DNA from 3 places in the Kitasatospora sp. NPDC114501 genome. Region 1 is predicted to be linked to each of the others. Evidence: riboswitches for the same ligand, from Rfam matches in the RefSeq annotation. Region 1 holds a riboswitch; each other region holds the start of a gene.
The links. Region 1 has a riboswitch for S-adenosylmethionine ahead of ACZ7RU_RS02680 (aminotransferase class V-fold PLP-dependent enzyme). Riboswitches for the same ligand answer to the same signal wherever they lie in the genome.
Positions count from the first base shown of each region.

Region 1 (4,289 bases):
GGGCGGGGACGGTCATCGGGGGTCCTCTCGGGTGGTCCCTGCGTGGGCCAGGCGCTCCCCCCGGAGCCCCGGCATCGGCGGCGGGAGGCGGGAATGCCCGCCCCAAGCCTATTGCCTGGGGCAACCACCGCGACCACCGGTCGCCCGAACACCCGGGCTGGTCCACCTGCCGTAAACCAACGTGTCACCTGCGGCGCCCGGAGGGATGCTTGGCCGCATGGCGTTCGCGGTCCCGGACCACACCGCGGCCCGGGGCGGCCGCCCGGCGGCGACCGTCCCGGCGGTCAGCTACGCCCTGATCGCGCTCAACACCCTGGTCTTCCTGCTCGGACCGGCCGCGGGCCTCAACCCGCTGTACGGCACCGGCCAGGCCCGGGTCTGCGCCGAGCAGCGGTACGAGCAGCGCTGGGGCGCCGTTCCGGCCGAGGTGCTGGCCGGACGGCCGCTGACCGCCGAACAGCTGGCCGAGGCCCCCGACCCGGTCCCCGGCTGCCCGGCCGCCCCGACCCCGGGAAAGCACCCGGCCCTGTCCGTCCTCACCGGCCTCTTCCTGCACGCCGGCTGGCTGCACCTGCTGGGGAACCTGCTCTTCCTCCAGGTCTTCGGCCCCACCGTGGAACGGCGGCTGGGCCGGGCCCGGTACGCCGTCTTCTACCTGGCCGCCGGCAGCCTGACCACGTACGGCTTCGCGCTAGCCGAGGCGCACTCACCGAACTCCACCCGGGTGCTCATCGGCGCCTCCGGGGCGATCGCCGCCGCCCTCGGCGCCTATCTGCGCCTGCACCCCCGGGCCCGGGTGACCACCCTCGTCCCGCTGCTGTTCTTCCTGCCGCTGCGCTTCCCGGCCTGGCTGGTGCTCGGCCTCTGGTTCGCCCTCCAGTGGTGGTCGGTGCACTCGGCCGGGCCCGGGGTGGCGTACCTGGTCCACGTAATCGGCTTCTCGGCCGGGTTCCTCTACGCCTGCACCGTGGTCCGCCGCCACCCCCCGCGACGACCCGGCGGACGCCCGATACGCTGGCGGCACCTCACAAAGGAGCCCGAACTGTGATCACCGCCATCGTCCTGATCAAGACCAGTGTCGACCGCATCCCGGAGATCGCCGAGTCCATCGCCGCCATCGACGGCGTGAGCGAGGTCTACTCGGTGACCGGGGGCTACAACCTGGTGGCGATGGTGCGGGTGCGCCGGCACGACGACCTGGCCGAGGTCATCCCGGGCCGGCTGAACAAGGTCCCGGGCGTGGCCCACACCGAGACCCAGATCGCCTTCCGCACCTACTCCCAGCACGACCTGGAAGCCGCGTTCGCCCTCGGCCTGGACGAGTAGCCCTCAGCCCTCGCGCTGAGTGTCCGCGACGCAGCGGCCGCCCTCATTGCGGTAGTTCCAGGCCGCGCCGTCCGTCACCAGCTCCCGGACGGCGGTGAGGAAGCGGTCGACGTGCTCGTCCGGCGTCCCGGCGCCGAAGCTCACCCGGATCGCGTTCAGGCTGCGCTCGCCCGGCAGCGAGGGATCGGGCGCCCCGCACTCGGACACGGCCACGTCCTCGTCCCCGAGCAGCGTGCGCACCAGCGGGTGGGCGCAGAACAGGCCGTCGCGCACCCCGATGCCGTACTCGGCGGACAACGCGGCCGAGAAGTGCGAGCTGTTCCAGCCCCGGACGACGAAGGACAGCACGCCGACCCGCGCCGAGCCCTCCCCGAACAGGTTGAGCACCTTCACCTGCGGGATCCCGGCCAGACCGGCGGTCAGGCGGGCGATCAGCCGCTGCTCGCGGGCCTCCAGCGCGTCGAAGCCGGCCTCGGTCAGCGCCCGGCAGGCCGAGGCGATCGCGTAGGCGCCGATGACGTTCGGCGAGCCGGCCTCGTGCCGGGCCGGGCCGGTGTGCCACTGCACGGCCACCGAGCCGTCCGCCTCCCGGGCCACCGTCCGGGTCGCCCCGCCGCCGGCCAGGTACGGCTCGGCCGCGTCCAGCCAGTCCGCCCGGCCGGCCAGCACCCCGGCGCCGAACGGCGCGTAGATCTTGTGGCCGGAGAAGGCGACCCAGTCGACGTCCAGCTCGCGCACCGAGACCCGGTGGTGCGGCGCCAGCTGGGCGGCGTCCAGCACCACCCGGGCGCCGTGCCGGTGCGCGGTCTCCGTCAGCTCGGCGACCGGCCACAGCTCGCCGGTGACGTTGGAGGCGCCGGTGACGCAGAGCAGCTTGGGGCCCTCGGGCGCCTCGGCGAGCGCGGCGTCCAGCGCGGCCACCGCCTCGGCCCGCGAGCGCGGCGCCCGCAGGTAGCTGACGTCCAGTCCGGCGTGTGCCCAGGGCAGCAGCGAGGCGTGGTGCTCGGTCTCGAAGGCGAACACCCGGGTGCCGGCCGGAACGGCGGCGGCCAGCAGGTTGAGCGAGTCGGTGGTGGCCCGGGTGAAGACCACCTGGTCGCCCTCGCGCAGGTCGAGGAACTCGCCGACGGTGCGGCGGCTCTGCTCGAACAGGTCGGTGGACAGCTGGGAGAGGTACCCGGCCCCGCGGTGGACGCTGCCGTAGTACGGCGCGTAGGCGGCGACGTCGTCCCACACCCGCTGGAGCGCCGGCGAGCTGGCCGCGTAGTCGAGCGCCGCGTAGCCGACCTTCTCACCGCTGGCGAGCGGGACCTGGACGTCGGCGCCGAGAACCGGGAGCGGGGTGCTGATTTCGGTGGCGAGGGACATGGGGATGCACTCCTTCGGGGGTAAGGGACCCCCGGAGTGCCAGTCGCCGGGTGTCCGCGCTTGTCGCACGGACGATCTGCCGTGGCGACCCGGTCCTCACCCAGGGCACCCCGCCACGGACGGAGGGTTGCCGGACAGCGAGCTGGGGCTTGGCGCTGTCACTCATGACCTGGCGAAGACTCTAGGCCGCGTCCAGCGGGCGGTCAAACGGGCATCCAGCATCCGGACAGCACCGGAGCCCGGGCCGGCGTACCCGGCCCGGGCTCCCCAACTACCGCCTCAGATCCGGCTGGTGGCCTCCGACCAGCGCCGCAGCAGGTCCTGCGCGGCGCCCGAGTCGATCGCCTTCGCGGCCCGCTCCATGCCGGCCGCCAGCTGCTCGCCGAGCGGCGCGTCGCCGAGGTCCAGCGCGACCAGCGCGGCCGCCGTGTTCAGCAGGACCGCGTCCCGCACCGGCCCGTGCTCGCCCGCCAGCAGCCGCCGCGCGACCTCGGCGTTGTACGAGGCGTCCGCCCCGCGCAGCGCCTCGATGCCGACCAGCTCGATGCCGACGTCCCGCGGGTCGAAGGTGGTCTCGGTGACCACCCCGTCGCGCACCAGCCACACCCGCGAGGTGGTGGTGATGGTCAGTTCGTCCAGCCCGTCGTCGCCGCGGAAGACCAGCGCCGTCGCGCCCCGCCGGGCCAGCACCCCGGCGATCAGCCCGGCCAGCCGGGTGTCGAAGCAGCCGATGGCGTGCGCGGTGACCTTGGCCGGGTTGGTCAGCGGGCCGAGGATGTTGAAGGCGGTCGGCACCCCGAGGTCGCGCCGCGCGGTAGCGGCGTGCCGCATCGAGGGGTGGAACTTCGCCGCGAAGCAGAAGGTGAGCCCGACCTCCTCGGCCACCTCGGCGACCCGCTGGGAGGAGAGGTCCAGCGCCACGCCGAGCTTCTCCAGCACGTCCGAGGAGCCGCTGGTGGAGGAGGCCGACCGGTTGCCGTGCTTGACCACCTTGGCGCCGGCGGCGGCCGCGACGATCGCCGACATGGTGGAGATGTTGACGGTCTTCGCCCGGTCCCCGCCGGTGCCCACGATGTCCACCGCCGGGCCGGGGATCTCCAGCGGCTCGGCGTGCTCGTACATCGCGTCGACCAGGCCGGCGATCTCCTCGACCGACTCGCCCTTGGCCCGCAGCGCGACCATGAACCCGGCCACCTGGACGGGGGACGCCTCGCCGCTCATGATCCGGTCCATCGCCCACGCGGTGGACGAGCGGTCGAGGTCCTCCCCCTGCAACAGCGCCGACAGGACGTCCGGCCAGGTGCGGACCACCTGCGCGGGGTCGCTACCGCCGTTCGCAGGGTTCACGTTCACCATGGCTGACTCCAGCTGTTGTCGGTTCCCCGCTCCGGGGGGACGTCCGTACGGATGGAGTCAGCCTATCGAGCGAAGCGGTCGCTTCTACCCCCGTCTTTTCCAGTTGCCGGGCGGATTTCAGCGGACGGCCGGAGTCCGCTTCGCCACCCTGGCCCGCAGCAGGACGGCGGCCGCCTCGGCCAGCGCCACCGGGTCCACCGGGTGGGAGATGGCGGCGTCCGCCCGGCTCCAGGCGGCGA
Region 1 covers NZ_JBVKDS010000001.1:570,504-574,792, reverse strand. The annotation lists gene ACZ7RU_RS02695 (hypothetical protein) at 1-16, opposite strand, end outside; gene ACZ7RU_RS02690 (rhomboid family intramembrane serine protease) at 218-1,048, shown strand; gene ACZ7RU_RS02685 (Lrp/AsnC family transcriptional regulator) at 1,045-1,326, shown strand; gene ACZ7RU_RS02680 (aminotransferase class V-fold PLP-dependent enzyme) at 1,330-2,694, opposite strand; SAM riboswitch class IV at 2,746-2,864, opposite strand; gene trpD (anthranilate phosphoribosyltransferase) at 2,974-4,050, opposite strand; gene ACZ7RU_RS02670 (response regulator) at 4,168-4,289, opposite strand, start outside.

Region 2 (4,289 bases), on a different contig from region 1:
CGCGACGACCCGGAGGGCCTCCTCCCAGCCGGCGGGTTCCGCGGCGTCGATCCGGCGCAGCCGGGTGAGCAGCTCCGTCTCCGCCGCGATGCGCTCGCGGGTCCGGCGGATCAGGTCGTCGACGAGCTCCGCGGGCGCGAACCCGGGATCGTCGAGCGCCCGCCCGACGTCGCGCAGCGACAGGCCAAGCGACCGCAGGCTCTCGATGTGGAAGATCCGCCGGATGTCCTCGTCCGAGTACCGGCGGTAACCGGAGTCGGTACGCCCGGTCGGCCGCACCAGTCCGAGTGATTCGTAGTGCCGGAGCATGCGGGCGCTGACCCCGGACCGCCGCGCGACCTCGCCGATCAACACTGCCTACCGTCCCTCCCGGCCGCCCCCGCCGAGGGCCACCGTGCGCTTCGCCTCCTCGACCGCGGACTCGAAGCCGGCGTCCGGGTCGCGCCACAGCCGTGCCGTGGCGAGCGCGTGCGCGCGCACCCGGGGGTCGCGGTCCGTCGCCGCGGTGGCCAGCGTCGGCAGCGCCACCTCCCCGAGCGCGACCAGCGCCCTGCTGAGGCTCAGCCGCGTCTCGCGTCCGCCGCGTCCGAGCTGAGCCGCCAAGACTACGGCCAGCTCGCGTTCGCCACCCTCGGGCACCAGCACGACGGCGGCCCGCCAGGCGCTGCGGGCCACCTCCTCGTCGGCGTCGGCCAGCAGCGCCGGGGTGATCGCCGGCCAGGCCCGCCGGTCCCCGATCTTGGACAGCGTGTGCAGGGCCTGGCTCCGGGCCTGCGCGCGCTCCGAGCGGACCTCGCCGAGCAGCAGCGGGACCGTCACCGCCGCCTCGTAGCGGGTGAGCGCCCAGGTGAGCATCTCCCGTACGAGGAACTCCGGTTCGACCGCGCACCGCTCGACCAGCCCGCCGACGAGCCCCGGGTGCGGGCTCGTGCCGACGGCCAGCGCCGCCCGCAGCCGCACCGACGGGTCGTCGTGCGCCAGCCCCCGGAGCGCCCGCACCGTGTTCGTGTCCTCTTCCGCCCTGGTCATCAGGACCACCTCCTCGGCCACAGTGAAGGGCTTGTCACCGTGACAAGGTCAAGCAGATCCGGGCACGCGGCCCACGGCGGCGGGATGGGGAGTCCGGTCTTACCGTGAATACGGGGCTCCGCCGTCGCGGGTGCACGTCCCCGCGCTCCCCGGAGCACCTCCGCCCGGCTGCTCTCCCCCCGTCTCCCCGTGTCCGCGAGGCGGCCGCCACCGAAGGAGCCCATGTCATGGCCAGTAGTGCTACCGGATCCGGCCCCGTCGCCAGGGGCCCTGAGCGGTACCCCCATGCGAGTGGGTGGACCGTCTTCGCGGGGGTCATGCTGATCACGGCCGGCATGATGGCGGTCTTCCAGGGTGCCGCCGCCGTCCGCAAGGACGGTCTGCTCATCGTCACCCGCAGCTACGTGTACTCGATGAACACCGAGGGGTGGGGATGGATCCACCTCATCCTCGGCGTCGTCGTGGTCGTGGCCGGTGTCGCGGTCTTCAGCGGTGCCGTCTGGGCCCGCATCATCGGCGTCGTCGTCGCCGGACTGGGCATGCTCGCCAACTTCCTCTGGCTGCCCTACTACCCCTTGTGGGCCGTCGTCCTGATCGCGATCGACGCCCTGGTGATCTGGGCGCTGTGCGTCGGACGGGTGGACAAGCCGGCCTGACCGGTAGCGCACCGTTCCGCCCGATCCGCCGCCTGCCGGACGACCCGTCGTCCCGGCAGGCGGCCGCGTGTGGGGACGGGGGGGGCTTGCCGAGCGCCCCGGGGAGTCTTGTATCGTTCCTCGCGAATCATCCAGAGGGGTGGAGGGACCGGCCCTACGAAGCCCCGGCAACTCCCCGTTCGACCCGGCGTCCGAAGTACGCGCCGTGCCGTCCGGGGGCAGTGCCAACTCCGGCCTGTCGCCACTGTGGCGCGGGAAAGATGAGGAGACACGGTGCTCTCTGTGCTGTCCTTCGCCCGGGCGCTTCCCGCCCCGGCCCTTTCGCGTACCCGTCTCGTGCCCGGCGCAGGCAATCGGCCGACTTCCCCGGCCCGTCCTCGCTGACCACCCTCCCCGGCTCCCCACCCGGAGCCGCCGGTGAGCAGCGCCGACCCGCTGCTCCCGGGCCCTGAGACTGGAGTACCCCACCCATGGAGAACACGAGCGGCGTCGGCGTGCTCGACAAGGTCACCTCGATCCTCGGCATCCTGGAGGCCGGCCCCGTCACCCTGGGCGGCCTCGTCGCCGCCACCGGCATGGCGCGGCCCACCGCCCACCGACTGGCCGTCGCACTCGAACACCACCGCCTGGTCAGCCGGGACATGCAGGGCCGGTTCATGCTCGGCCCCCGGCTCGGCGAGCTCTCGGCGGCCGCCGGCGAGGACCGGCTGCTGGCCGCGGCCGGCTCGGTGCTCACCCAGCTGCGGGACGTCACCGGCGAGAGCGCCCAGCTCTACCGCCGCCAGGGCGAGGTGCGGATCTGCGTGGCCGCCGCCGAGCGGCTCTCCGGCCTGCGCGACACCGTGCCGGTGGGCATCACCCTCCCCATGAAGGTCGGCTCCGCCGCCCAGATCCTGCTCGCCTGGGAGGAGCCCGAGCGCCTCCACCGCGGTCTGCAGGGCGCCCGCTTCACCGCCACCGCCCTGAGCGGCGTACGGCGGCGCGGCTGGGCCCAGTCCGTCGGCGAGCGGGAGCTCGGGGTCGCCTCGGTCTCCGCGCCCGTGCGCGGCCAGTCCAACCGGGTGGTGGCCGCAGTGTCGGTGTCCGGCCCGATCGAACGCCTCACCCGTCACCCCGGCGCCGCCCTCTCCCAGGCCGTCGTCGAGGCGGCCCACCGCCTCACCGAGGCCCTGCGCCACCCCTGAGAAGAGCTCCGGGCCCTGGGACGCACCTCCGCGCGCCCCAGGGCCCGGTCCCCGCAGTAGGACATCGAAGCCGGCCTCGGCGGTGCGGATCCGGCCCCCGGATCCGCACCGCCTCGCGCCGTCACGGGCGGACGGTGAGCACCAGCTTCCCCGTGACCCGGCCCGTGCCGCCCTCCGCGTGGGCCTTCGCGGCCTCGGCGAGCGGGTAGGCGGCGGAGACGTGCACCCGCAGCTGCCCGGACTCGGCGAGCGAGGCGATCGCGGCCATGCCCGCCTGGTCGTGCTCGACCAGCAGGGACCGCACCGACACGCCCAACTCGGCGGCGCGCTCGGCCGGTTCCTCCAGGCCCTGGGGCAGGATCGTCACCAGGACGCCGCCCGGCCGGAGCGTCTCCAGCGAGCGCAGCCGGTCGTCCCCACCCAGCGGGTCGAGGACCACGTCGATGTCGCGGGCCTCCTCCACGAAGTCGGCGGTGCGGTAGTCGATCACCTCGTCCGCGCCCAGACCCCGGACGAAGTCGTGCTTGGCGGCGGACGCCGTGCCGATGACGTACGCGCCGCGCGCCTTGGCGATCTGCACGGCGACGTGCCCCACGCCGCCGGCCGCGGCGTGCACCAGGACCCGCTGCCCCGGCTGGACCCGAGCCGTGTCGACCAGGGCCTGCCAGGCGGTGAGCGACACCAGCGGAAGCGCGGCGGCCTCGACGTGGCTCAGCGCGGCCGGCTTGGGCACGAAGGCCCGGGCGGGGCCGGCGACGTACTCGGCGTGCGAGCCGACGCCGTACGGGTACGGCAGCATGCCGAACACCTCGTCGCCCGGCGCGAACAGCGAGACGCCGAGGCCGACCGCCTCGACGGTGCCGGAGACGTCCCAGCCGAGCGTGAACGGCGGCTGCCCGAGGAAGTAGCCGTGCTCGCGGTGCTTCCAGTCGGTGGGGTTGACGCCCGCGGCGTGGACGGCGACGAGGATCTGGCCGACGCCGGGCTCGGGTCGTTCGACCTCGGTCTCGTGGAGGACGTCCGGGGCGCCGAGGGCGGTCTGGGTGATGGCTCGCATCGTGTTCGTGGTCATGGATCAAGCCTGAGGTCACGGCCCTGACCAGGGAAATGGCAAGATTGCCAAAGACCGATAGGATCGTGCCATGCCCGCGATCGAAACCCTCGCCTTCCGCGACCGGCCGCCGCACCGTGTCGTCGTCCTCGCCCTCGACGGCGTCTACCCCTTCGAGCTGGGCATCCCCAACCGGGTCTTCCCCGGAGTGCCGGGGGCGTACGAGGTGGTGACCTGCGCCGCCACGGAGGACCGGACGGTCGCCACCGTGGCCGACTTCACGATCACCGTCGGCCACGGGCCCGAGGCGCTGGAGAGTGCCGACACCGTCGTCATCCCGCCCTACGACCTGCACCGCGTCACCGCCGA
Region 2 covers NZ_JBVKDS010000006.1:201,151-205,439, reverse strand. The annotation lists gene ACZ7RU_RS13680 (HEAT repeat domain-containing protein) at 1-354, opposite strand, end outside; gene ACZ7RU_RS13675 (HEAT repeat domain-containing protein) at 358-1,029, opposite strand; gene ACZ7RU_RS13670 (DUF7144 family membrane protein) at 1,257-1,685, shown strand; SAM riboswitch class I at 1,810-1,952, shown strand; gene ACZ7RU_RS13665 (IclR family transcriptional regulator) at 2,156-2,869, shown strand; gene ACZ7RU_RS13660 (NADP-dependent oxidoreductase) at 2,991-3,941, opposite strand; gene ACZ7RU_RS13655 (GlxA family transcriptional regulator) at 4,012-4,289, shown strand, end outside.
Region 2: linked by a shared signal. The riboswitch ahead of ACZ7RU_RS13665 (IclR family transcriptional regulator) and the one ahead of ACZ7RU_RS02680 (aminotransferase class V-fold PLP-dependent enzyme) in region 1 are both predicted to bind S-adenosylmethionine.

Region 3 (4,289 bases), on a different contig from region 1:
GCGTTGAACCACTTGACGGTGCCCTGAGCCATTCCGAACTCCCCTAGTGCTGTGCTGGCCCTTCACGCGCCCGCAGGTCGCGGGCCCGGGTTGGTTGAAGGCCGGCCCGGGGAACCCCCCCTGGGCGCAGCCGTGCACGCCGCAACCCTCCGCGCGGGACGCCAGGCGGCTTCCGGTGAGCGGGTGATTGCGTCGACCGCCGCTGAATGTATCCGGACCGACGCCCTCTGCAACAGGGTCAGCCGCTGGTAATTCCATCAAGCCGGCACAGGACAGTACGGGCCGAATCGGAATAAACTCGGCATTCCACGCCGGACATAGCGGACGAATTACTCAAAGGTCTGCGGGAATTCTGACATCCGCCTGACATGTTTCCCGGGCCGGTCCCGGCGGCCGGGCGCCCCCGGGCCGCGCACTGCGGGGGCCGAAAGGGAAACCTTGTTCCCAGCCGAGCGACACTCTACTCCGGTTCGACTCGGAAATATTCCCGCAAGAATGCAAGCGGTCGCCCGTGCATACGGAGAGCGGAATTCCGTACGCGCGGGCGACCGCGGGTTCTCGCGAACGGCTCAGCAGCCGCCGGCCACCGCCGGGATGATCGAGATTCCGGCGCCGTCCCTGATCTCGGTCGCCAGGCCCTCGGCGAAGCGCACGTCGTCGTCGTTCACGTAGACGTTCACGAAGCGGCGCAGCTTGCCGGTGTCGTCCAGGATGCGGGCCGAGATACCCGCGTGGTTCTTCTCCAGGTCGGCGATGACCTCGGCCAGGGTGGCGCCCTCGGCGGTCACCTCGGCGGCGCCGCCGGTGTAGGTGCGCAGGATGGTGGGGATGCGGACGTTGGCGCTCATGACTCTCCTTGCGGGGGACGGGTGGTTCAGGCGGACGCGAGGCCGGCGGCGCGGAACGAGTCCAGCGTCGGGCGGATGACGGCGGTCATCCCGGCGTCTGAGACGGCGTCCAGGGTCTTCAGGCCGTCGCCGGTGTTGATCGCGACGGTCTCCTTGGCCGGGTCCAGCTGTCCGGTCTCGACCAGCTTCTTCAGCACGCCGACGGTCACCCCGCCCGCGGTCTCGGCGAAGATCCCCTCGGTCCGCGCCAGCAGCCGGATCGCCGCCACGACCTCGGCGTCCGTGACGTCCTCGACCGCGCCCCCGGTGCGGCGGGCGATGTCCAGCACGTACGGGCCGTCGGCCGGGTTGCCGATCGCCAGCGACTTGGCGATGGTGTTCGGCCTGACCGGCTTGATCACGTCCCGGCCGGCCTTGAACGCGGCCGACACCGGCGAGCAGCCCTCGGCCTGGGCACCGAAGACCTTGTACGGCCGGTCCTCGACCAGGCCGAGCCTGATCAGTTCCTGGAGCCCCTTGTCGATCTTCGTCAGCTGCGAGCCCGAGGCGATCGGGATCACGATCTGCTCCGGCAGCCGCCAGCCGAGCTGCTCGCAGATCTCGTACGCCAGCGTCTTGGAGCCCTCGCCGTAGTACGGCCGCAGGTTCACGTTGACGAAGCCCCAGCCCTCGCCGGCCGCGTCGCCGATCAGCTCCGAGCAGAAGCGGTTCACGTCGTCGTAGTTGCCCTCGATGCCGACCAGCTCGCCGCCGTACACCCCGGCCATGACGACCTTGCCCTGCTCCAGGTCGTGCGGGATGAACACGCAGGACCGGAACCCGGCCCGGGCCGCCGCCGCCCCCACCGCACCGGCCAGGTTGCCGGTGGAGGAGCAGGACAGCGTGGTGTACCCGAACGCCCGGGCCGCCTCGATCGCGCAGGCGACCACCCGGTCCTTGAACGAGTGGGTCGGGTTCCCGGAGTCGTCCTTGATGTGCAGCTGGGCGGTGAAACCGAGCTCCCGGCCCAGGTTGTCCGCCTTCACCAGCGGGGTCCACCCCGGGTTCAGGTTGGGCTTGGACGCCACGTCGGCCGGAACCGGCAGCAGCGGCGCGTACCGCCAGATGGAGGCCGGACCGGCCTCGATCCGCTTGCGCAGCTCCTCGGCGCCCTCGCTGCCGAACTCGTAGGCGATCTCCAGCGGGCCGAAGCACTCCAGGCAGGCGAAGCTGGGGCCGAGCGGGAAGCGGGTGCCGCACTCGCGACAGGACAGCGCGGCGGCGGGGCCGAGGTCGACGGAGACGGGTGCGGCAGTGTCGATAGCCATGACGGCGAGGCCTCTCTCCTCATCTTCCCCGTGGCGCGGTCGCGACACGGGCCGGAATTGGCACCTGTCCCGCCGGGGCCTGTCGTCGACAGCCGCGCGAGAAGGTTGCCGGGACGTCAACGGGCCGTTCCCTCAGTCCCTCTGGATGAGCTTGTGAAATTGTGGTGGTGCTCAACGGCGACCCCGGCGTGCAAAGGTCCGACCGCTGTACGAAGACTGTATCCGAAGGCGTCAATCCTGAACGGGACCGTCCGCCAAGCGAGATGACACGTCCCACCGACCCGCCGAGGAGACCTCAGTGCCCGCCGAACCGACCCCCGAGCTCCTCCCGCAGGCGGCGTCCTGGCTGCGCCGCCGCTCCTGGAGCGCGGCCGACCGGCCGGTCCGCACCCTCCTCGACGCCAAGCAGCGCACCGGTCGCACGGTCAGCGTGGTGCTCCCCGCCCTGGACGAGGAGGCCACGGTCGGCGACATCGTCCGCACCGTCCGCCGCGAGCTGATGGAACGCCTCCCGCTCGTCGACGAACTCGTCGTCGTGGACTCCGGCTCCACCGACGCCACCGCCGCCGTCGCCGCCGAGGCCGGCGCCCGGGTGGAACACCGCGACCTGATCCTCCCCCGCCTGCCCGCCGTCCCCGGCAAGGGCGAGGTGCTCTGGCGCTCGCTGCTGGTCACCCACGGCGACATCGTCTGCTTCGTCGACGCCGACCTGCGCGAGTTCGACCCGGCCTTCGTCACCGGCATCGTCGGCCCGCTGCTGACCGACGAGTCCATCCAGCTGGTCAAGGCCATGTACGACCGCCCGCTGGAGTCGGAGGGCGCCGTGCTGCCCGCCGGCGGCGGCCGGGTCACCGAACTCGTCGCCCGCCCCCTGCTCAACCTCCACTGGCCGGAGCTCGCCGGGTTCGTCCAGCCCCTCGGCGGCGAGTACGCGGCCCGCCGCTCACTGCTCGAACGGCTGCCCTTCCCCACCGGCTACGGCGTCGAACTCGGTCTGCTGGTCGACGCCCTGGAACTGGCCGGACTGGACGCCCTGGCCCAGGTGGACGTCGGCGTCCGGCACCACCGCCACCAGGACGGCCAGGCCCTCGGCCGGATGGCCGCCACCATCTACCGGACCGCCCTGGAACGCCTCGACCGCACCCACCGCCTGAAGGCCTCCGCCGACCTCGTCCACCCCCATCTCACCCAGTTCACCCGACACCCGGAAACCCGCGCGTTCACCGCCCACACCCACCCGGTGACCGCCCTGGAACGCCCCCCGATGCACACCGTCCCCGAATACGCGACCCGCCACTGACGGGTTTGCCACGCCGAACCCCAGGCAACATCCCAACCATGGGCGATCTCACGACCAACCGTTCGAGCGACACGGGCACCGCCTCCGTCCTGGTGGCCTCCAACCGGGGACCGGTGTCCTTCAGCACCGCCGACGACGGCACGCTGACCCTGCGCCGGGGTGGCGGCGGCCTGGTCTCCGGCCTGTCCGCCATCGAGGACCCGAACGCCGTCTGGGTCTGCGCCGCCCTCAGCGACTCCGACCGCAGAGCCGCCGCGGAGGCGCCCCGCGGCCGCCTCGACCTGGCCGGCCACGAGGTCGGCGGCCAGGCCGTACGGATGCTGGACATCGACCCGCAGACCTTCGCCCGCGCCTACAACGGGGTCGCCAACTCCACCCTCTGGTTCGTCCACCACCTGCTCTACGCGACCCCCACCGCCCCCTCCTTCGACGCCGGGTTCCGCACCGAATGGGCCGCCTACCAGGCCTACAACAGCGCGTTCGCCGAGGCCCTGGCCGCCGAAGCCGCCCCGGAGGCCGCCGTCCTCATCCAGGACTACCACCTCTCACTGGCCCCGGCCCTGCTCCGCGAGGCCCGCCCCGACCTGCGGATCGGCCACTTCTCGCACACCCCCTGGGCCCCGCCCGAGTACTTCCGGCTGCTGCCCGACGACGTCGCCCGGGCCGTCCTCACCGGCATCCTGGGCGCCGACCGGGCCGGCTTCCTCACCGAACGCTGGGCCCGCGCCTTCGCCGCCTGCTGCGAGGACGTCCTCGGGGCGGCCGTCGACCACGACGCGCTCACCGTGACCCTCGACGGCCGCACCACCCGCCTGGGCGTCCACGCCCTCGGCG
Region 3 covers NZ_JBVKDS010000018.1:154,950-159,238, forward strand. The annotation lists gene ACZ7RU_RS30420 (cold-shock protein) at 1-32, opposite strand, end outside; gene ACZ7RU_RS30425 (MoaD/ThiS family protein) at 570-848, opposite strand; gene thrC (threonine synthase) at 875-2,155, opposite strand; SAM riboswitch class I at 2,172-2,307, opposite strand; gene ACZ7RU_RS30435 (glucosyl-3-phosphoglycerate synthase) at 2,454-3,455, shown strand; gene ACZ7RU_RS30440 (alpha,alpha-trehalose-phosphate synthase (UDP-forming)) at 3,494-4,289, shown strand, end outside.
Region 3: linked by a shared signal. The riboswitch ahead of thrC (threonine synthase) and the one ahead of ACZ7RU_RS02680 (aminotransferase class V-fold PLP-dependent enzyme) in region 1 are both predicted to bind S-adenosylmethionine.